Regions from separate parts of the Blautia sp. HA9023 genome, predicted to be linked through region 1. Evidence: predicted binding sites of a transcription regulator. Region 1 holds the regulator's gene; each other region holds the start of a gene.
The links. The regulator HrcA, encoded in region 1, represses chaperone genes, less so after heat shock. The targets are predictions, from matches to a motif close to TGTTAGCACTCNNNNNNNNNGAGTGCTAACA.
Positions count from the first base shown of each region.

Region 2: the regulator HrcA is predicted to act here: its motif matches at 2,584-2,614, upstream of groES (co-chaperone GroES).
Region 3: the regulator HrcA is predicted to act here: its motif matches at 6,498-6,528, upstream of htpG (molecular chaperone HtpG).

Region 1 is NZ_JBWLUR010000008.1:728,291-736,092, forward strand. Features, by position in the region: gene AC04Q6_RS13325 (carbohydrate ABC transporter permease) at 1-290, shown strand, start outside; gene AC04Q6_RS13330 (glycoside hydrolase family 172 protein) at 327-1,436, shown strand; gene AC04Q6_RS13335 (ABC transporter substrate-binding protein) at 1,452-2,705, shown strand; gene hrcA (heat-inducible transcriptional repressor HrcA) at 2,881-3,924, shown strand; gene grpE (nucleotide exchange factor GrpE) at 3,943-4,578, shown strand; gene dnaK (molecular chaperone DnaK) at 4,632-6,524, shown strand; gene dnaJ (molecular chaperone DnaJ) at 6,546-7,745, shown strand.
Region 2 is NZ_JBWLUR010000001.1:248,223-256,024, forward strand. Features, by position in the region: gene AC04Q6_RS01105 (YhgE/Pip domain-containing protein) at 1-2,503, shown strand, start outside; gene groES (co-chaperone GroES) at 2,638-2,925, shown strand; gene AC04Q6_RS01115 (hypothetical protein) at 3,045-3,446, opposite strand; gene AC04Q6_RS01120 (MATE family efflux transporter) at 3,445-3,903, shown strand; gene AC04Q6_RS01125 (ABC transporter substrate-binding protein) at 4,082-5,656, shown strand; gene AC04Q6_RS01130 (ABC transporter permease) at 5,756-6,706, shown strand; gene AC04Q6_RS01135 (ABC transporter permease) at 6,720-7,553, shown strand; gene AC04Q6_RS01140 (ABC transporter ATP-binding protein) at 7,569-7,802, shown strand, end outside.
Region 3 is NZ_JBWLUR010000010.1:36,656-44,457, reverse strand. Features, by position in the region: partial or broken gene AC04Q6_RS15785 (glutamine--tRNA ligase/YqeY domain fusion protein) at 43-1,711, shown strand; gene AC04Q6_RS15780 (Maf family protein) at 1,875-2,480, shown strand; gene AC04Q6_RS15775 (HAD-IA family hydrolase) at 2,489-3,154, shown strand; gene AC04Q6_RS15770 (hypothetical protein) at 3,172-3,429, shown strand; gene AC04Q6_RS15765 (choice-of-anchor D domain-containing protein) at 3,555-6,410, shown strand; gene htpG (molecular chaperone HtpG) at 6,640-7,802, shown strand, end outside.

The DNA of each region.
Region 1 (7,802 bases):
GACTGTTTACGATCGTTCTGCCGCTGATGAAGCCGGCGATTGCTACGGTTTGCATCATCAACTTTATTACCTGTCTGAATAACTTTTTCACACCGTTGTTTTATTCAAATGGTATTCAGGTACTTTCTGTTTCCATCGTACAGCTTCCGTTACGTGACAACATGTATGGAGTTCCGTGGGATCTTGTCAGCGCCATGGGATGGATCATCCTTCTTCCGATCATTATCTTTGTAGCTGTTTTTGAGAAACAGATCATGGATGGTATCATGGCAGGTGGAGTAAAAGCGTAAATATTTTTAATTTCCAAAAGAGAGGAGAAAACAGATATGTATCAGGCATTTACAGGCGGACTGGGAGGAATCGCACTTGCAAAGCATGGAAAAAGCCGTGCGATCAACGCAGAAAATCCTCATGGAGAAAAAGGCAGAGGCGGTATGGCTGCAAGTCATCTCGGACCGTCCAGAAAAGGAAGCCCGTGTCTTAAGGATATTGAGCCGGGAGCTGTGGTAACTCTGGCAGAAATGGAAGGACCGGGACAGATCAATCATATTTGGATCACCGTTGATAACAAGACTACAGAGGCAGATTGCTTTGTACTGAGAGATCTTGTGATCCGTATGTACTGGGATGACGAGGAAACTCCTTCCGTGGAAAGTCCTCTGGGTGATTTCTTCTGCTGCGGATTCGGAAGAGAATGTTTTGTAAATTCTGTTCCGGTGGCTGTTGTTCCAAACAGGGGCTTTAACTGCTATTTTCCGATGCCGTTTAAGAAGAAAGCAAAGATCACACTGGAAAACCAGCATGCAAATAAAATCCCGGCTTTCTTTTATCAGGTAGATTACTGTCTCTATGATGAGCTTCCGGACGATATTGCTTATTTCCATGCGCAGTGGAGACGGGAACGGTTGACAGAAAAAACAAAAGATTATACAATTTTGGATGGAGTAAAAGGAAAAGGCCATTATATAGGAACCTACATGGCACTTACCACACTGGAACGTTACTGGTGGGGCGAGGGAGAAATGAAATTTTATATTGACGGAGATGAGGAGTATCCGACCATCTGCGGAACAGGAACGGAAGATTACTTTGGGGGTTCCTGGAGCTTTGCCAAACAGGTGGATGGAAAAACCGTGGAACAGAATTATAACACACCATATCTGGGATATCCGTATTATTCTGCCCATGACGAACTGATCCACAATTTTTATCATAATGATGACTGCCCGCCAATGAGAGGCTTTTACAGATGGCACTTACAGGATCCGATCTGCTTTGAAGAGGATCTTCGCGTTACGATCCAGCAGATAGGCGTCGGATACCGTGGCCTGTTTGAACGACAGGATGATGTGGCAAGTGTAGCGTACTGGTATCAGACACTTCCTCATGCACCGTTCCAGCCGTTGATGTCAAAAGAGGATAGATGGCCCAGATAAAAAGGGTGGTAGAGATTGAAAAAACAGGTATTTTGCGGGGTATTTGCCCTGGCTCTGGCAGTGACAGGATGTGGAGCCCAGAAGAAGGAGACTGCATCTGATATTGTGCCGGAGAACAGACAGGAACTGACGATCCTTCATATGGATGCAGACACAGAGGGCTTTGATTCTTTTATCAGTCAGGCGGAAAAGGATCTTGGAATAGAGATCCATATCGAAAAATGTCCGTCTAATGCGGACAATCGCCAGGCCAAAATAGCAACTCTTCTGACATCAGGAGATGATTCTGTTGATCTGATCACAGTAAATGATGAGATGATATCCGAATTTAAGCATAAGGGATTTCTTCTTCCGCTGGAAGATACGGTTATGACAGAGGAGACAGCGGCGAATTTTCCACAGGAATACCTGAAAGAAATATGCATGTCAGACGGACATATTTTTTCGGTACCGTTCAGGATGGATATCATGGCATTCTGGGTGAACCAGGAATTGCTGGATCAGGCTGGTCTGGACAGACTCTCCTGTCTCAGTGATCTTGAGATCCTTCAGAAAAAGCTTCAGAATACGGGAAAATATGCATACGGGGATGCATGGGAGATTTCTTACATATATAATAGTATCAGCGAGTATGTCGATTTTTTCGGAGGAGATTATACAGACTGGACGGATCCGAAAACAAGAGAAGCGGCAGAATATATGAAGCGAATGCTGGATACAGGGATGATATCAGAGGAGAATCTGATCGACCAGCATGACCAGCTGAATGAAAAATTTATAAACGGCCAGTATGGATGTATGTTCATGTATACTGGTGCGTTGAGTACCTTTCAGAATGCAGGCGTGTATGGAAAAGATAAGCTCCATATGGCACCATTTCCGGAATTTGACGAGAAGGTGACCAATATCGCAACCTGGCAGTATGTACTGAATAAAAATTCTGATCATAAAGAAGCAGCTCTGAAGTTCCTCCAGTATGTGTCCGGATATGAGGCCAGTAAAAATTACGGACAGCTGACAAAAATGTGTCCGGCAAGACTGGATGTGATCGAGGATAAGAATTTTGATCTGGATGGCATTGAAATGATCCGGCAATATCTGAAAGATTATAAGCTGAAGGCAAGACCACTGTGTGCCGATTCCATAGAAGCTGTTTCGTCCATGGGGACGGAATTTCAGAAATATGTGCTGGGACAGAAAACAGAAGCGGAATTTTTTGCTGGGGCACAGAACTGCATAGACCAGTATTACAAAAAAGCATCGTACTGATGCTTTTTTTGTTTTGAAAAAATAAGAACTTTTTTTCAAAACATATTGACAAATATTTTACATGGTGATATCTTAAAGACTGTAGATGTTAGCACTCCACTAAAATGAGTGCTAACAGATATAAAAAAAGAATCAACATCCGTCAGGAAGAATAAAAAGGAAAGGAGATGGCTTCATGGAAGAGGTGTTGAATGAGCGCAAGCAAAAAATCTTGAAAGCAATCATCAAGACCTATATGGAAACCGGAGAACCGGTTGGCTCCAGGACCATTTCCAAGTATGCGGATCTCAATGTAAGTTCCGCAACGATCCGAAATGAAATGTCAGACCTGACAGATATGGGCTATATCGTCCAGCCTCATACCTCAGCAGGAAGAATTCCTTCTGATAAGGGCTACAGACTTTACGTCAATGAGCTGATGAAGGAGAAGGAAGCAGAGGTTGCAGAGCTGCGAGATCTGATCATTGAGAAGACAGATAAGATGGATAAGGTGCTTAAGAAGGTTGCGAAGGTTCTTGCTTCCAATACCAACTATGCTACCATGGTTTCCGTTCCGCAGTACAGCGGCAACAAGATCAAGTTCATCCAGCTGTCGAGAATGAGCGAGCTTCAGCTTGTGGCAGTGGTTGTCAGTGACAACAACACAGTCCGGAACCAGATCATCAATCTGGATGAGGAAATGGACGACCAGACGATCCTGAAACTGAATCTTCTTCTTAATACCAATCTCAATGGGATCCCGATCCAGGATATCAACCTTGGGATGATCGCCAGACTGAAGGAACAGGCAGGCAGCCACAGCGGTGTGGTGGCAACGGTTCTGGATGCAGTGGCAGCCACCATTCATGTGGAAGAGGAAGATATGGAGATCTATACTTCAGGTGCAACGAACATCTTCAAGTATCCGGAACTTGCCGATAAAGAGAAGGCAACGGAGCTGATCTCCGCATTTGAGGAGAAGCATGAACTTGCCGATCTTGTAAAAGAACAGATGTCAGATGGAGAGAATACAGGAATCCAGGTTTACATCGGTGATGAGATGCCGATCCAGACCATGAAGGACTGCAGCATTGTAACTGCCAGATATGAACTGGGAGACGGAATGTACGGAACCATCGGGATCATCGGTCCCAAACGAATGGATTATGAGAATGTAGTGGACAGTCTGAAGGAACTGAAGAATCATCTGGATGACGTTTTGAAAAAGAAGAAAACTTAGAAAGGCGGTAGAAAAAAAGTGTCGGAGGAAACAAAGAAAACATCCGAAGAGCAGGAAGCGGAGAAGGAAATCCCCGTAACTGACGGAGATCAGGAAGAAGAAAACCTGACACCGGAGGGAGAAGATCTGCCGGAGGAAGAAAACAATACTCCAGGCGAAGAAGCTGCCTCAGAGGATAAAAAAGAAGAAAAATCAAAAACTTCCTTCTTCGGAAAGAAGAAAAAAGATAAATCTGAGCAGAAGGTGGAGGAGCTTACCGATCGCCTGAAGCGTACCATGGCTGAATTTGATAATTTCCGTAAAAGAACGGAAAAAGAAAAATCCAGCATGTACATTATCGGAGCAAAAGAGATCGTTGAAAAGATCCTGCCGGTTGTGGATAACTTCGAAAGAGGTCTTGCACAGGCACAGGAAGGTGATGCTTTTGCAGATGGAATGAAAATGATCTACAAGCAGCTTACCACAACACTGGATGAGCTTGGTGTGAAGCCGATCGAAGCAGTGGGAAAGGAATTCAACCCGGATTTCCACAATGCAGTGATGCATGTGGAGGATGAAGAGGTTGGAGAGAACATCGTGGTGGAAGAATTCCAGAAGGGTTACACCTACAAGGATTTCGTAGTACGCCACAGTATGGTAAAGGTTGCGAACTAACTGACAACAAACTTTATTTTAACAGATACAGACTAAAACAGGAGGAAAAAATCATGGGAAAGATTATTGGTATTGACTTAGGTACAACAAACAGCTGTGTAGCCGTAATGGAAGGTGGACAGCCGACAGTTATCGCAAATACAGAAGGCGCAAGAACAACACCATCCGTTGTAGCATTTACAAAAACAGGAGAGCGTCTGGTAGGTGAGCCTGCAAAACGTCAGGCAGTTACAAATGCAGACAGAACAATCTCCTCTATCAAAAGAGAGATGGGTACCGATTACCGTGTAACCATCGATGACAAGAAATATTCTCCACAGGAGATTTCCGCAATGATCCTTCAGAAACTGAAAAAGGATGCAGAGGCATATCTTGGTGAGAAAGTAACAGAGGCAGTTATCACAGTTCCGGCTTACTTCAACGATGCTCAGCGTCAGGCAACCAAAGATGCAGGTAAGATTGCAGGTCTTGATGTAAAACGTATCATCAACGAGCCTACAGCAGCAGCTCTTGCATATGGCCTTGACAATGAGAAAGAGCAGAAGATCATGGTATACGACCTTGGTGGTGGTACATTTGATGTATCTGTGATCGAGATTGGTGATGGCGTTATCGAGGTTCTTTCCACAGCTGGTAACAACCGTCTTGGTGGAGATGACTTTGATAAGAAAGTTACAGATTACATGCTTTCCGAGTTCAAGAGAACAGAGGGCGTAGACTTAAGCAACGACAAGATGGCTCTTCAGAGACTGAAAGAGGCAGCTGAGAAAGCTAAGAAAGAGCTTTCTTCCGCAACAACAACAAACATCAACCTTCCGTTTATCACAGCTACAGCTGAGGGACCGAAGCATTTCGATATGAACCTTACAAGAGCTAAATTTGATGAGCTGACACATGATCTTGTAGAGATGACTGCTGAGCCGGTTCGCCGTGCACTGTCTGATGCAGGTATCACAGCTTCCGAGCTTGGCCAGGTACTTCTGGTTGGTGGTTCTTCCCGTATCCCGGCAGTACAGGATAAGGTAAGACAGTTAACAGGCAAAGAGCCGAGCAAGAACCTGAATCCGGATGAGTGTGTTGCACTTGGTGCTTCCGTACAGGGTGGTAAACTTGCGGGTGATGCAGGTGCCGGTGATATCCTTCTTCTGGATGTTACTCCGCTGTCTCTGTCCATCGAGACAATGGGTGGTATCGCAACTCGTCTGATTGAGAGAAATACTACAATTCCTACAAAGAAGAGCCAGATCTTCTCCACAGCAGCAGACAACCAGACAGCTGTAGATATCAACGTTGTACAGGGTGAGCGTCAGTTCGCAAAAGACAACAAATCCCTCGGCCAGTTCCGTCTGGATGGAATCCCGCCAGCACGTCGTGGAGTTCCGCAGATTGAGGTAACATTTGATATTGATGCCAACGGTATCGTTAATGTATCCGCTAAAGACCTTGGAACAGGCAAAGAGCAGCACATCACAATCACAGCTGGTTCCAATATGTCTGATTCCGATATTGACAAAGCTGTCAAAGAAGCAGCTGAGTTCGAGGCTCAGGATAAGAAACGTAAAGAAGCTATCGACACAAGAAACAATGCAGACTCCATGGTATTCCAGGTTGAGAATGCATTGAAAGAAGCTGGCGACAAGCTTGACGCAAACGATAAAGCAAGTGTTGAGGCTGACCTCAATGCACTGAAAGATCTTCTTGCACAGACAGCAAATGCTCAGGAGCTTACTGATTCTCAGGTTGCAGACATCAAGGCTGCACAGGAGAAGATGATGGAGAGCGCTCAGAAACTGTTCTCCAAGATGTATGAGCAGACTCAGGGAGCTCAGGGTCAGGCTGGTCCTGGACCGGATATGGGCAACATGGGCGGAAACGCTGGTGCTCAGGGCGGAAATGAAGCAGGATACGGCGATGATGTTGTAGATGCTGATTACAAGGAAGTCTAAGACAAGTAGGAAATAATTACAATGGCTGATAAAAGAGATTATTATGAAGTCTTAGGTGTGGATAAAAACGCCGACGACGCAACATTAAAAAAAGCATATCGTAAGCTGGCCAAGAAATATCACCCGGATGTAAATCCGGGTGATAAAGAGGCTGAGGCGAAGTTCAAAGAGGCGACAGAGGCTTACTCCGTTTTAAGTGATGCCGACAAGAGAAGACAGTATGATCAGTTTGGTCATGCAGCATTCGAAAACGGCGGCGGAGGCGGTGCCGGCGGCTTTGGTGGATTCGACTTCAACGGTGCGGATATGGGAGACATCTTCGGAGATATCTTCGGAGACCTGTTCGGCGGCGGAGGCAGAACCAGACGGGCCAACAATGGACCGATGAAAGGTGCCAACCTTCGTGCACGTGTGAACATTACTTTTGAGGAAGCGGTTTTCGGATGCGAGAAAGAGCTGGAGATTGTTCTCAAAGATGAGTGTACCACATGTCACGGAACCGGAGCGAAACCGGGAACATCACCGGTCACATGTCCGAAATGTAAAGGCCAGGGCCAGATCGTTTACACCCAGCAGTCCATGTTTGGTATGGTACGTAATGTTCAGACCTGTCCGGACTGTAACGGAACCGGTAAGGTGATCAAGGACAAATGCAGTGCCTGCCGTGGAACCGGATATACTTCTTCCAGAAAGAAGATCCAGGTATCTGTACCGGCCGGTATCGACAATGGCCAGTGTATCCGTATCCGTGAAAAAGGTGAGCCGGGAACCAACGGCGGACCGAGAGGAGATCTGCTGGTTGAGGTAAATGTAGCCCGTCATCCGATTTTCCAGAGACAGGATATGAATATCTTTTCAACAGCTCCGATCACATTTGCACAGGCTGCACTTGGCGGTGAGATGCGGATCAATACCGTTGACGGTGAGGTTTCCTATGAGGTGAAGCCGGGAACACAGACGGATACAAGAATCCGCCTGAAAGGAAAAGGTGTTCCGTCATTACGTAACAAGAACGTTCGTGGTGATCACTATGTAACACTGGTAGTCCAGACTCCGACCAACCTTAATGAGGAGGCAAAGAAAGCTCTGGAGGCTTTTGATGCTGCATGCGGCAACCGTCCGGCAGCAGACAGTACAGCCGAGACTTCCGAAAAATCTGAAAAAACAGAAAAGAAGAAAAAAGGTTTCCGTGAGAAAGTCAAGGAAATGTTTGAGGAATAAATAAAATGAAAACAGGAAAGAGGCATAAAAAGCCTCTTTCTTTTTTTTCTGTATTCG
Region 2 (7,802 bases), on a different contig from region 1:
GTTATACTCACCGTTCATGATGCTTACAGGAATGATCCTTTCTACAGATCATTTTTCCAATGTAACTGTAGATAATGGCAAGGTAGTGGAGGATGATTCCAGAAACATTGTGCTTGGTATAGCCATGCCTGGGCTGAAAGAAAGCCTGGATCTGAGCGAAGATATGGCGAAGGATATCAGTATTCCGGAAGAATTTACAGTGGAGGCCGATGTCACAGAATGTGAAATGAGTTCTTCGTTTACGGTAGCCATGACAGATGTGCTGGATGAGATCGATCTGAATGATCTGGACAGTATTGATGATCTCCAGGATTCTATCAAAAAAATGACAAAGGCTGCGTCCAAACTGATGAAAGGAACAAAATCACTTTCAGAAGGTGTCGATACCCTGAATGAAAAATATAAAGAATTTGATCAGGGGATAGATGCATTAAGTACCGGTGTTTCTGCTTTGGAATCCGGAGCACAGAAGCTGGATGACGGAGCAGGAACGTTAAATGGCGGAGCTGCCGCTTTAAGTAGTGGGGCAGCCACACTTGCTCAGGGAGTTTCTGCCTATACAGAGGGAACAGGAACTCTTGCTTCAGGTCTGAAACAGTATACAGGCGGAGTAGATACGTTAAGTGGCAGTATGTCTGAAATGAAAGAAGGCGTCCAGTCTTATACAGAGGGGGTGGACAGTTATGTATCCGGTGGCAGCAAGCTTGCAGAGGGAACTGTTGCCTATGTGAAAGGAACTTCTTCATTAACGGATTATATGAAAAAGTACATAAAAGGAAGCTCTGCACTTTCTGACAGTATGGTCCGGTATCTGGAAGAGATAAAGACGTTGCTTTCCAGCATGGATATTCTGATCCCGGGAATGGATGAGACATTGAAGGATACGAAAGCGGCGGCAGATAAAATGCAGTCACTCAGTACTTCTCTGGATGCAGATGCGATAGCGGATCTTTCGGAAAATACTTCCGGATATGCAGAAAAAATTTCTGCGTATAACAGTCAGGTGGAGAGATATGTTGAAAGCGTAGAACAACTTGGACAGAAAATATCAGCGCTTCAGGAAAACATATCAAAGATCTCTGACGGGAAAAATATTTCTCAGATAACACCGGATGTTCAGGAGGCTGCGGATACCCTGAAAGATAACGCAGATATAATGAATACCCAGGCAGAGACAATAGAAAACTGGATCAGCAGCGCAGGAGAAACGACAATAGACACAACAACCGTGGATCAGGGGATTTCTGATGTAAGGAATAACCTTTTCGCAGCGGAGTCTTCGCTTTCCGGGATTGATTACAGTACCATGGATGAGGGAACCAGGGCGGCGGTGCAGGCTGCACTTGAAGCAGTCCAGGCCGCCAGAAGCAGTGCGGACGGAATTGATACTTCCTCTCTGAAAGGACAGCCGTCAGATACTTCACCATTAAAAAATGCAGCAGATACATTGAAAAGTACTGCATCTTCCACAAGTACTGCCGCACAGAAAACGCAGGGTGCTGTTCAGAGTCTGAATGCACTGGCAGATACCGTGGATTCAACAGGAGGGGCGATCACAGAGCTTCATGATGCGGTCAATAAACTTGAACAGGAGGTGCAGGATCTGGCAGGAGATGGCCAGAAGCTTAAAAATACCGGAAGTTCACTGGATGATCTTGGAAAACAGCTTTCTGATACGGTAAAAACTATGGATAATGCCCTTTCGGATCTTGGAAAGCAGCTTCCGGGAATTCAGACAGAGATCAGTACATTAAAAGATACGGCAGATACACTGTCTCAGAAAAATAAGAAAATTCAGTCTGGCTATCAGAGTAATCTTTCGGCAGCAGGAGAGCAGTTCGAAAAGAACGCAGATACGCTGGATACACTGGGAAATGCTGTGAATTCAGGAATTACCGATCTGCAGGGCAAAAAAAATAAAACCGCAGATTCGCTGATAAATGGAGCTTCCTCTCTGGAAAAGACAGGAAAAACACTGACAGCAGGAAGTAAACAGATTGAAGAAGCCCTTGCACAGCTTCAGAGCGGCGTTCTGGCACTTTCTTCAAACAGCAGTACTCTGACATCGGGAGCGGATCAGCTTGTTTCGTCAGGAAAACAACTGAACGATGGTGCCAGCCAGCTTGCATCTGGTGCCGGAAGTCTTGCGTCCGGAACTCAGGCTTTGAAGAGCGGAATGCAGACACTGTCATCTGGAGTGGGAACTTTGTCTGACGGCGCGGATAAGCTGAAAGATGCAAGCGGTCAGGTGCAGGAAGGAATCAGCAAGCTGAGTGAAGGTGCAAAGACTTTAAGTGACGGACAGACAAAGTTCTATAAAGAAGGTGTGAAAAAACTGGATGACGGTGTGAACAAAGATCTGAAGAATGTTATTGACCGTTTTAAAGCTCTGAAGGCGGAAGATGTTTCCTATGACAGTTTTACACAGCGTTCAGACGATATGGAGGGCAGTGTGAAATTTATTTATGAGACAGAACCTATAGAAATCAGCGACAAAGAATAAAAACGATAGGATCCTGATGAAACTGTGTGGATTGCGGTAAATATCTTGACAATTTCCGGATTTGTAGTATGATAAGAAAAGAGTAGCACTCGTATTAAAAGAGTGCTAATAAATACAGAAAGAAGGAAATAAACATGGCATTAAAACCAGTTGCAGACAGAGTAATCGTGAAATATTTTGAGACAGAGGATAAGACAGCATCCGGTATTGTTCTTCCGGACAGCTCCAAAGAGAAGACACAGCAGGCAGAAGTTATTGCTGTTGGTTCCGGTAAGATCGTAGACGGGAAAGAAGTTCCGATACAGGTAAAACCCGGCGACCGTGTAATCTACGGAAAATACACAGGAACTGAGATCAAATACGAAGGTGAGAAATATCTGGTCATCAATGCCGATGATATTATTGCCATTGTAAAAGACTGATGAAGAATTTTTACCGTAATTTTCTGAAATTATGCTCCATGCTGGTTTTGCAGAATGTAGTAACTTTAAGTGTCAACCTTGCTGACAACATTATGCTTGGTGCATTCAGCGAGACTGCATTATCCGGAGTAACCACTGTAAATCAGGTACAGTTCGTCTTTCAGCAGCTGCTCATGGCGCTGGGAGACGGACTTGTCATATTCGGAAGTCAGTACTGGGGAAAGAAAGAGACAGAACCGGTGAGAAAGATCAGTGCCTGGGCCATGCGCACAGGCATTTTTATTGCTCTCATCCTGTTTTTTCTGGCAAGCTTTTTTCCACGTCAGCTGCTGGGGCTTTTTACAACAGACCAGACAATTATTGAAGCCGGTCTTTCCTATCTTGCGATCATCCGTTTTACCTACTTTTTTTTTGCAGTGACACAGATTTTGTTGGCTACGCTGCGCTGTGTGGAAATCGCGGGGATCGCTTTCGGGCTTTCTGTCATGACTCTGATAATTAACTGCAGCATCGGTCACCATGGGAAAAACGATAGGTTCCGGAGATCTGAAGCTTGCAAAACTCTATTCCAAGAAACTTCAGAAACTTTTTGTATTCATGGGAATTATCTGCGGCGTGCTGCTTTTCTTTATCCGTATTCCGGTCTTAAGCCTTTACCAGCTTTCTCCGGAAACCAGAGAAATGGCGAATACATTTCTTATTATCTTAAGCGTGGTGATGGTGGGAATGTCTTATCAGATGCCTACCAATGGAGGCATTATTCGGGGAAGTGGCAGTATTGCCTATTCCATGAAGGTGGATCTGATCAGTACCTGGGCGATTGTGATCCCGTTATCCATGTTCATGGCATTTGTGGTCAAAGCATCACCGGCCATCGTTGTGTGCTGCCTCAATGCAGATCAGATCTTTAAGTGTGTACCTGCATTTCTGAAATGCAATTACGGGCACTGGATCAAAACCATGACAAATATTTCTTGACGCCTGTCTTGCCTGTAGGTAGAATAAAAGATAAGGTTTTATGTGCGAAAGGGAAATTCCGGATAGAATTTCAGGATAGGCTTGACAAAAATATGAGGATATAGTACCATCGTACATATATCATAGTAACTCAGTGGGAAAACGGGAATACCCGCTGAGCCAGAGGAGGAACAAAGAGATGAGAAAAAAAGTACTGGCAGCGCTTCTGGCAGCTGCAGTAGCAGGAACGACTGTTATGGCAGGAACAGCAGTATTTGCGGCAGAGAACACCGAAGGAGCCAAGGCTGCCGGCGGTAATATTACAATTGCAGAAACCACAGATCCTCAGAATATCAATCCACTGTATGTTGTGGATCAGACAAGTTTTGATATGATGCAGGCACTGTACAGCCCGTTTTTTGAGATCGTGAACGGAGAGATGTATTACGGAAACGGACTTTGTGAGAGCGTGACAGCCAATGAGGATGCCAGCGAGTTTACTCTGAAGCTGAAGGACGGACTGAAATGGCATGACGGTGAGCCGCTTACTGCTGATGATGTGGTATTTACCATGCAGGTTCTGGTAGATGAGAAACAGAATGTGCCATATTCTTCTTACGGATATGTGAATGATAAGGCGGTAGAGGCAGAAAAAATTGATGATCTTACTGTAAAACTTTCCCTTGGATCTTCTTCCGCAGGATTTCTTGGCGGTTTAAGCCAGGTTTACTGTATTCCGAAACACATTTATGAAGGTGTGGAGAATATCGGAGAGAGCGATCTGAACAATGAGCCGGTAGGAAACGGACCGTTTAAGTTCGAAGAGTACAAATCCGGTGAGTACCTTAAAGTAACAAAATTCGATGATTATTATGAAGATGTAAATCTGGATTCCATCACTTTCAAGATCGTTAAAGATTCCAGTTCCGCCAATGCGGCACTTGCAAGCGGTGATCTGGATGCACGTCTGATCAGCGCGGATGATTACGATACAGTCAGTGCATACGACAACGTAAATATCAATACCTACAATTCCGGACGTGTTAATGCCATGTTCATGAATGAGCTGAATGAAGATCTTCAGGATGTAAAGGTACGTCAGGCTATTGCATACGCACTGAATAAAGAGGAATTCTGTCAGTTTGCATTCATTTCCGAAGATTATGCAGAACCGGCGGATTCCCTGTTTACACCGGATACTCTTTATTATGCAAAACCGGACAATACCTATGACAATGATCCGGCCAAGGCACAGCAGCTTCTTTCCGAAGCAGGAAAGACATCTCTTTCTCTGAATCTGATGTATATCTCCACAGACAAGACTATGGAGAGTGAGGCCCTGTATGTACAGTCTGCACTTGCAAATGTGGGAATCACGGTAAATCTTGTTCCGACAGACGAATCAACATTCAAGAATAAAACCAAGGATCCGGAATGTACAGATTATGACCTGGTATTAAGCTTTTATACTTTAGGTGAGGAACCGAGTCTTTATGCGGATATGTGCTCTTCCGACAGCCGTTCCAACTACTCCAGAATCAAAGATACGGATCTGGATGCACTGTGGGAAAAAGGAAACAGTATAGCGGATGAGACAGAGCGCAGCGACATATATAAAGAAATTCAGAATACTATCAACGATAATATGTATATTTATCCGATTGCGTATTCCAATGGATTCTATGCGGTAAATAAAGATTTCGGCGGATTTGATGAATGTCTGTTAAAGACGATTTATTATGATTATTCGAAGATCTACACACTGGAGAAATAAAACACAAATTTATAAAAGATAATCACGGAAAGGAAGTGGCTGACGCGTTTTTCGCGCCAGCCGATTTCCTGTTTTCGGGGAAAATAAAGGAGGTACATTTTGAAGAAAATCGCAAACCGTCTGGTACAGTGTATTCTGACACTGTTTATTGTCTCCGTTCTCTGTTTTGCACTGACAAAAGCAGCGCCAGGAGATCCGGTCCTGACTTATGTGGAGCCGAATATGAGTGAAGAATACATTCAGAACTTAAGAGAAAGCCTGGGTCTTACCAAGCCTCTTTATGAACAGTATTTCCTGTGGCTGGGAAGGATTTTTCACGGAAATTTCGGGAATTCTCTGATGAATAACCGTCCGGTACTGACACAGATGCTGGAACGTCTTCCGGCGACAGTGATCCTTATGGGAACCAGTATGCTGCTGGGATTTCTTATTGCTATTGTGCTGGGACTGTATTCCGGCAAAAATAAAAACGGAATTCTGGATAAAATCACCAGCCTTTTCTGCTATGTGGGAATTTCCATCCCTACTTTCTGGTTCGGTATCATGCTGATCTACCTGTTCAGCGTGCATCTTCATATTCTTCCAAGTATTGGCATGCACTCAGACGGAGACCGCTCTTTTGGAGATCTGGTGCTTCACATGGTGATGCCCTGTGCGGTGCTGACTTTTGCCAATGCATCCCAGTATATCCGGTATCTGAGAAGCAGTACCATTACGGAGATGTCCTCAGATTATGTTATGGTGCAGAAAGCCTATGGAATGAAAGAGTCCGGGATTCTGTTCCGCCATGTACTGAAAAATGCCATGCTTCCCATGATCACAGTTCTTGGAATGAGTCTGCAGTCACTGGTTTCCGGAGCCATTATTACAGAGCAGGTTTTTGCATGGCCGGGAATCGGACAGCTGGCGGTTACTGCCGTTATGCAGTATGACTATCCCCTGATCATGGGCATTACCATGTTTACAGCACTTCTTGTGGTGCTCGGAAATCTTTTGGCAGATGTTCTGTACGCTGTCTTTGATCCGAGAATCCGCAAGGCCGGATGTTAGGAGGTGAAGGGTCATGAGAGAAAATATCTGGAAAAACATTAAACTTGGTTTTAAGACAAATAAATTGGCAGTTGCAGGAGCTGTGGCTATCCTTCTTCTGGCACTGATCTCTATTTTTGCCTTTCTGTATCCGGTGGACCCCAATGCCATCAGCGCTACAGAGAGACTGAACGCCCCTTCTATGTCACATCTCTTTGGAACCGACGATATGGGAAGGGATTATTTGGCACGTTGTATTTATGGCGGAAGAGCTTCTCTTCTGGTTGGATTTCTGTCTATGATCCTTTCTACAGCTCTTGGAGTGATCGTGGGATCTATCAGTGGATTTGTAGGAGGAACGGTGGATGCGGTACTGATGCGTCTGGTAGATGCACTGATGAGCCTTCCTACTTTTCTGATCATGATCGTTATGAACGCTTTTCTGAAACCGGGCTTACAGAATATTGTCCTGATCATTGGATTTCTGACCTGGATGAACATTGCCAGGATCGTCCGCGGTGAGACGATTTCCCTGAATGAGAGAGAATATGTTATCTATGCAAAGATTTCCGGACAGAAAAAGCTTTCTACAATTGTGCATCATATTCTTCCGAATATCATGCCGATCATTATTGTTGCCGCAACTATGAATATTGCAAACGCGATCCTGATGGAGTCCGCACTGAGCTTTTTCGGACTGGGCATCCAGCCGCCGACAGCTTCCTGGGGAAGTATGCTCAGCAATGCACAGCGCTATATCCAGCAGGCCCCGTACCTTGCCATTTTCCCGGGTGTTCTGATCCTGATCACGGTTATCAGTTTCAACTATCTGGGAGAAGTGTTGCGAAAAGTATTTGAGCCCAAGTAAGGAGGACATGCACAAATGGAAAAATTACTGGAAGTAAAAGATCTGAAAGTGTCTTTCTTTACGGATCTTGGAGAAACACAGGCAGTGAAAGACGCCGGGTTTGCCATTGAAGAGGGAGATTTTTTCGGAATTGTAGGTGAATCCGGAAGCGGAAAAAGTGTAACAACGAAATCCATTCTCCGTCTTGGCCCGTCCAACTGCAGGATTATGGGAGGAGAAATCCTTTTTCAGGGTGAGGATATTCTGAAA
Region 3 (7,802 bases), on a different contig from region 1:
TGATAAGATAAAACATCAGGACGATATCTAGGAGGGAGAATCATGGACAACGAGACAGTTTCCAAAAACTTTATTGAGAATATTATAGACAAAGATCTTGAAGAAGGCGTTTATGACACTGTGCATACACGTTTTCCACCGGAACCGAATGGTTATCTTCATATCGGACACTGCTAAGTCCATTCTTTTAAACTATGGGCTTGCAAAGAAATACAACGGAAAATTTAACCTTCGTTTCGATGATACAAACCCGACAAAGGAGAAATCCGAATTTGTAGAATCCATCAAGGCTGATGTAAAATGGCTTGGCGCAGACTGGGAAGACAGACTTTTCTTTGCTTCTGATTATTTTGACCAGATGTATGAGGCCGCTGTGAAGCTGATCAAAAAAGGCAAGGCATTTGTCTGCGACCTGACTGCAGACCAGATCCGTGAGTACAGAGGAACTCTTACAGAACCAGGTAAAGAGAGCCCATACAGAAACCGTACTGTAGAAGAAAACCTGCAGCTTTTTGAGGAGATGCGTGAGGGCAAATACGGAGACGGAGAAAAAGTTCTCCGTGCAAAGATCGATATGGCATCTCCGAATATGAACATGCGTGACCCGGTTATCTACCGTGTAGCACGTATGACACATCACAACACTGGAGACAAGTGGTGCATCTATCCGATGTATGACTTTGCTCATCCTATCGAGGATGCGATCGAAGGCGTGACTCATTCCATCTGTACTCTGGAATTTGAGGATCACAGACCGCTCTATGACTGGGTTGTAAAAGAACTGGAGTATCCGCATCCACCGAAACAGATCGAGTTTGCCAAACTGTACCTTACCAATGTTGTCACCGGTAAACGTTACATCAAGAAACTTGTTGAAGACGGAATCGTAGATGGCTGGGATGATCCGAGACTGGTATCAATCGCCGCACTTCGCCGCCGCGGATTTACACCGGAATCCATCCGTAAATTCGTAGAGCTCTGTGGCGTTTCCAAGGCCAACAGTTCTGTGGATTACGCAATGCTTGAGTACTGCATCCGCGAGGATCTGAAACTGAAACGTCCACGTATGATGGCGATCCTTGATCCGATCAAGCTTGTGATCGACAATTATCCGGAAGGACAGGTTGAGTACCTGGAAGCTCCGAACAACATGGAGAACGAGGAACTTGGAACCAGAAAGATCCCGTTCAGCGGAGAACTTTATATCGAACGTGATGATTTCATGGCAGAGCCTCCGAAGAAATACAAACGTCTTTATATCGGAAATGAAGTCCGTCTTATGAATGCATATTTTGTAACCTGCACAGGATATGAAGCAGATGATGACGGAACGATCCGTGTGGTTCACTGTACTTATGATCCGGAAACCAAAGGTGGAAATGCACCGGACGGACGTAAGGTAAAAGGAACCATCCACTGGGTGGAGGCATCCAATGCAGGTAAAGTTGAGGTAAGACTTTACGAGAACATCGTAGATGAAGAGAAGGGTGTTTACAATAAAGAAGACGGATCTCTCAATGTAAATCCAAACTCTCTCACCGTGACGAGCGCTTATGTTGAGCCGGAGCTTCTGAAAGCAAAAGGCTACGACAGTTATCAGTTTGTCCGCAACGGATTCTTCTGTGCAGACATCCATGACTCCAAAGAGGGCGCACCGGTATTTAACCGTATTGTGTCTCTTAAGAGTTCTTTTAAACTGCCGAAGGCATAAGATCAAAACAGCAAATTATATATAAAAGACAGTACGCCGGGATGTACAGAAATCCCGGCGTATTATATTTTATGATCCGGAAGGAATTCTCTTTTGACAATTCCGGTTGCACCTCCTTCCGTAAAAGGTTATACTGATAACACAGAAAGAGAGGAATACACACATGAGAAAGATTGTGCTTGCTTCTGCATCTCCCAGGAGACGGGAGCTTTTAAGCCAGGTGGGAATCACATTTGAGGTAAAACCTGCCAGTGGTGAAGAACGGATCACCAGCACAGAGCCCTCGAAGGTGGTTGAGGAACTTTCCTTCCAAAAGGCCATGTTTACCGCACATGCGCTGGAAAAAGAACAGGCGGATGATCTGGCGGACATTCTTATAATCGGAGCGGATACCATAGTCTCCTATGAAGGAAAGATCCTTGGTAAACCTTCAGACCCGGAGGCAGCAGTGAAGATGCTGAGTATGCTGCAGGGAAATACACACCAGGTATATACGGGTGTGACAGTTCTTGTAAGAGAAGAAGAAAACTGGAAAGTTCATACGTTTCATGAATGTACAGATGTAATTTTTTACCCGGTAACAAAGGAAGAGATCGCAGAATATGTAAACAGTAAAGATCCTATGGATAAGGCAGGAAGCTACGGAATCCAGGGTGCCTGGGGTGCTTATGTGAAAGGAATCCGCGGCGATTACAACAATGTAGTCGGACTGCCTGTGGCAAGGCTGATCTATGAGACAAAGAAACTTGGAATAAACCTGAGAGGATGAATGACAAAATGATAAAAGCTTGTATCTTTGACCTGGATGGAACGATTGCAGATACACTGGAGTCCATGGCATATGTGGCAAATGAGATCATGGAAAAGTTTTCCCTGAAACCGCAGCCGACAGATAATTTCCGTTATTACAGCGGTGAAGGCGCGGATATGCTGATCAAAAGATGTCTGATCGATGCCGGAGATCCGGATCTGGTCCATTATGAAGAAGTCCGGGAACTTTACCGTAAAAAATTTGATGAAGATCCCCTGTATAAAGTTGTACCATATAAGGATATGCCGGAAACCATTCAGGAACTGAAAAATGCGGGATTAAAAATGGCCGTATGTTCTAATAAACCGCATATTGCGGCACAGAAAGTCGTAAAAGCGATCTATGGAGATGTTTTTGACGAAGTAATGGGACAGCAGGAGGGAATCCGAAGGAAACCGGCACCGGATGGTCCGTTAAAGATCGCGGAAGAATTCGGAGTAAAACCGGAAGAATGCATGTATATCGGAGATACAAAAACGGATATGCAGACAGGTAAATCAGCCGGAATGTATACAGTAGGTGCACTCTGGGGCTTTCGTGACCGCAGGGAACTGGAAGAAAACGGCGCAGACATTGTAGCAGCGGTACCGTTGGAACTGGTTGCTATTTATGAGAAGAAAAATAATAAATAAAGGAGGACTTTTTTAAAATGTATAAGAAAGAATATGTCCAGACATTTCTGGAAAAACAGGGACAGCTTTTTGATGAGCCGGTAGCAGATGATTTTGAAGAGGCAGAGGCATTTCTGGAAGACTGTATGGCAGTAGTGCTGGATTCTCTGAAAGATGTAAAAAAATATCTGGATGGAATGGGTGCAGATGTAGAGGGACTTTCCCTGAAAGAACTGGAAGAAGAAAGTGAAGTGTTTAAACTTCCAGATGGAAAATATCTCATTGTTGAAGGCTGAGAGAAAAAACGGAAAGCAGAAATTACATCCTTGAAAATTAAATATGGTAAACTTGCATCAACAAAGGAAAGAATGCATAAATCTGAAAATGCAGGAAAACATAAGGATGTAAAGGAGGATGGAATATGAGGAAAAACAGAGTACTGGCAGTGATCATGGCCGTGCTTATGATGGTTACATTACTTCCATCTATGGTGTTTGCCGCTGCGGTTCCCCAGGGAGCTCTGGATGGCAAACTGAAAGTTAAGGGAACAATTGCAGTAGGTGTTACCTTAAGCGCAGATTATTCCAAGGTAAAGCCAGAAGGAATTACAGATGATTATGTGAGTTTTTCGTGGTCACTGAAAGATGGTGATGTGCTCACCGAAGTAGGAACAGATAAAACCTATAAGGTTGAAGAAAAGGATCTGGGATTTCCCATTGTTCTTAAGATCACAGGAAAAGAAGAAATGGGAATCAGTGGCGAACTTACTGTAACAACACAGGAAGTTTCCGCAACGGAGGAAGATGCCAAAGCTCTTGCACAGCAGAAGAAGACAGAAACATCTACCAGCGAGAGCGGATCAGATGAGACTTTGGAGCAGGATTCTCAGGACAGCACCATTACGATCACCGGATTGGGAGAAACTGATACAGATTCCGGAAATACCGAAGAGACAGAGGATTCGACAGAAGATCAGGCAGAGGATTCATCAGATACGACAGCCGGATCTGATGAAAAAACTGTTGAGACCGGGGAAACGAAAGCACAGAATGGTGACAGTGCTTCAACAGAAGAACTTACATATTCCGCAGTTGTATCCACAGAAGACGGAAGTGGTGTTTTAAATTTCGGAACTGTAACAGAAGGTTACACAGAGATACCGGAAGTACAGTATGTTACGATTACCAATACCGGAACTGCAGATCTGAATTTTAAAGAAATTTCTCCGGAGAATTTCATGGCTGAAGATATTAATGGACAGCCACTGAAAAGTGGAGAGCAGATTACGGTATGGGTAAAACCAAGAGAGGGACTGAACGCCGGAGAATATAAAGATCTGATCACATATCAGACAGAAGAAGGCGTGGATGTTTTCTTTGAGGCGGATCTCACTGTAGAAGCACAGACAGATGACGGGAATAACGGGAACGCGGATGCGGGGAAAGCATCGGAACCATCCGACAGTGAAGAAGGACAGTATGAACTGACAGCAGATCCTGCAGAGATTCCTTTTGATGACCTGACAGAGGGCTATACGGAGGTTGATCAGACAAGAACTGTAACCATAAGAAATACAGGTACAGAAACGGTAACTCTGAAACAGCCGCAGTCAGACAATTTTGATATTGAACCTGTCAGTGAAGGTGAAAATAATGGAGAAATCATGCTTGCCCAGGGCGATGAGCAGATGTTTACAGTTCAGCCAAAGCTGGGACTGGAAGCAAAAGATGATCCATATGAGGAAGATCTTGTTTTTGCCACGTCGGACAATAAGGCGTCAGCAGCTGTGAAAGCAAGCGTATTGGTAAATGGGGACAGTTTCACTGAAAATTCTGTAGATATTACCCCAAAAGATCTGAATTTTGGAGAGCTGGAACAGGGATATTCCAATGCCCCGGAAGCACAGACTGTAACAGTTACCAACACAGGTACGGAAGCAATCCGTCTGGTACAGCCAACAGCCAAGAATTTTGAAGTAGGAGCTCTTTCTGCTGAGGTACTCAATCCGGGCGAAGATAATCAGGCAACTTTTACTATCCAGCCCAAAACCGGCCTTTCTGCAGGAGAATACAGTGGCAAGATCAGAATCGCAGATAAAGATGGAAATATAGATGAGAACGTTTCGGTCTCCTTTACTGTAACGAAACCGGAACCGGTGTATGATCTTTCGGTCAAACCGGAAGAAGGTCTGAATTTCGGTACGGTGAACGAAGGTTATAAAGATCTTCCGGAAGCACAGACTGTAACAGTTACCAACACCGGTAACACAAAAATCACACTGCAGCAGCCAACCGGAAAAAATTATACCGTAGGAGCTCTTTCACAGACAGAGCTTGAGGCGGGAAAAAGTGCAACCTTTACAGTGCAGCCGAAGAAGGGTCTTTCCAAAGAAGAATATCTGGAAGACATTGTAATTTCCAACAGTGCAGATGTATCTGCTTATATTACTGCGTATTTCAGTGTTCGAAAAAATACTGATAACAGTGAGAAAGAGAATGATCTTACCGGAATCCGAAAACCATCATCGATCACAGATCTTCCAAATGGGACAGAGAAAACACAGAAAGCGCTGAAACTTCCGGAAACTGTGACGATCACAACAACAAAGGGAGAACAGAAAGCTTCTGTGAAATGGGATGTGAAAGGCTGTTCTTATGACCCTTCCTCTGTGGACAGACAGACATTCAATGTAAAAGGAACTGTTACACTCCCCGATGGTGTGAAAAATCCTGACAAGATCAGTACGGTGATTGCGGTAAGTATTACTGTAAATGCATATAAAGGTTCCGAGGTAAAGGAATCTGATAACAAGATCACGGGAATTGATCCCAATGGAAAATATGATACAAACACGAAAATCACTTTCACAGCGGTAGGCGCTGGTATGGATAACAGCAATCCGGTGAAGGGAGATACCCGTTTCCAGCCAAGGAGCTGGCAGATTACGGAAAAGCGTGACTGGGATTCGGAACCATATACAGCAACTTTCCGCGTAAGCAAACCAGGCGAGTATACACTGAAAGTCAATTTTGTGCAGCAGAGATATGACGGCTCCAGATGGACAGATACAGATGTCCAGTCTGAAAGCAAAGTTACATTTACTGTGTCACAGGCGGAGATCCTTACAGCAACACCAAGCCCTGCAGTTACGCAGTCCAGCCAGAAATCAGCGGTACAGACAGGAGACAGTACACCGATCATGACATTTGTGATCATCCTGATCGCTGCAGTTGTATGTATTGGAGGAATTCTTATATACCGCAGAAAGAAAAAATAAAAGCAGAATTATAAAAGATTCCCCTCGTGCATGAGAAATGTGTGAGGGGAATCTTTTTGCGTATGAAAAATTTATAGCCGACATTGTTACTAGCACTCGAAAATGGCGAGTGCTAAATTTTTCTTGACTTTTGCAACAAGTCGTATTAGTATATATTTATTGAAAAAAACAACAGGTTTCCGGGTTTACCGGAACATAGGAAATAAAAAACAAAAGGAGAGTGACATACATGTCAGCAAAACATGGAAGTTTATCAATCAACAGTGAAAATATTTTTCCGATCATCAAGAAATGGTTATACTCCGATCATGACATTTTTGTAAGAGAAATGATCTCCAATGGATGTGACGCAATCACCAAACTGAGAAAACTGGAAGTTATGGGTGATTATACATTCCCGGATGGCTATAAACCGGCAGTAAATGTTATCGTAGATCCAGATCAGAAAACCCTGAGGTTTATTGATAATGGTATCGGTATGACTGCAGATGAGGTAGAGGAATATATTACACAGATCGCTTTTTCCGGTGCAACAGAATTTCTTGAGAAATATAAGGATAAGACAACAGATGATCAGATGATCGGTCATTTCGGACTTGGATTTTATTCCGCGTTTATGGTTGCGGATGAGGTACACATCGATACGCTTTCTTATAAAGAAGGATCTGCACCGGTTCACTGGACCTGTGACGGTGGTACAGAATATGAGATGACAGATGGAAACAAGACAGAACCAGGAACTGAGATCACACTTTTCCTTAATGAGGAGAGCCTGGAGTTTGCCAATGAGTACCGTATGCGTGAAGTGATCGAGAAGTACTGTTCTTTCATGCCGGTAAACATCTATCTTTCCAAAGCAAATGCAGAGCAGGAGTATGAGACTATCGATGAGGCAGATCTCCGTGAGGATGATGTAGTTGTTGAACATATCCACGAAGATGCCAAGACAGAGGAGAAAGAGAACGACAAAGGTGAAAAAGAAGTTGTAGAGGTATCTCCGGCAAAGGACAAAGTAAAGATCAACAAACGTCCGGTATCTTTAAGTGATACACAGCCGCTTTGGATGAAACATCCGAATGAGTGCACAGACGAAGAATATAAAGAGTTTTACCGTAAGGTATTTATGGATTACAAAGAGCCACTGTTCTGGATCCATCTGAACATGGATTATCCGTTTAACCTGAAAGGTATTCTGTATTTCCCGAAGATCAGAACAGAGTATGATTCCATTGAGGGAACAATTAAACTTTATAATAACCAGGTATTTATTGCAGACAATATCAAAGAGGTGATCCCGGAATTCCTTCTTCTCCTGAAAGGTGTGATCGACTGCCCGGATCTGCCACTGAATGTATCCCGTTCCGCACTGCAGAACGATGGTTTTGTAAAGAA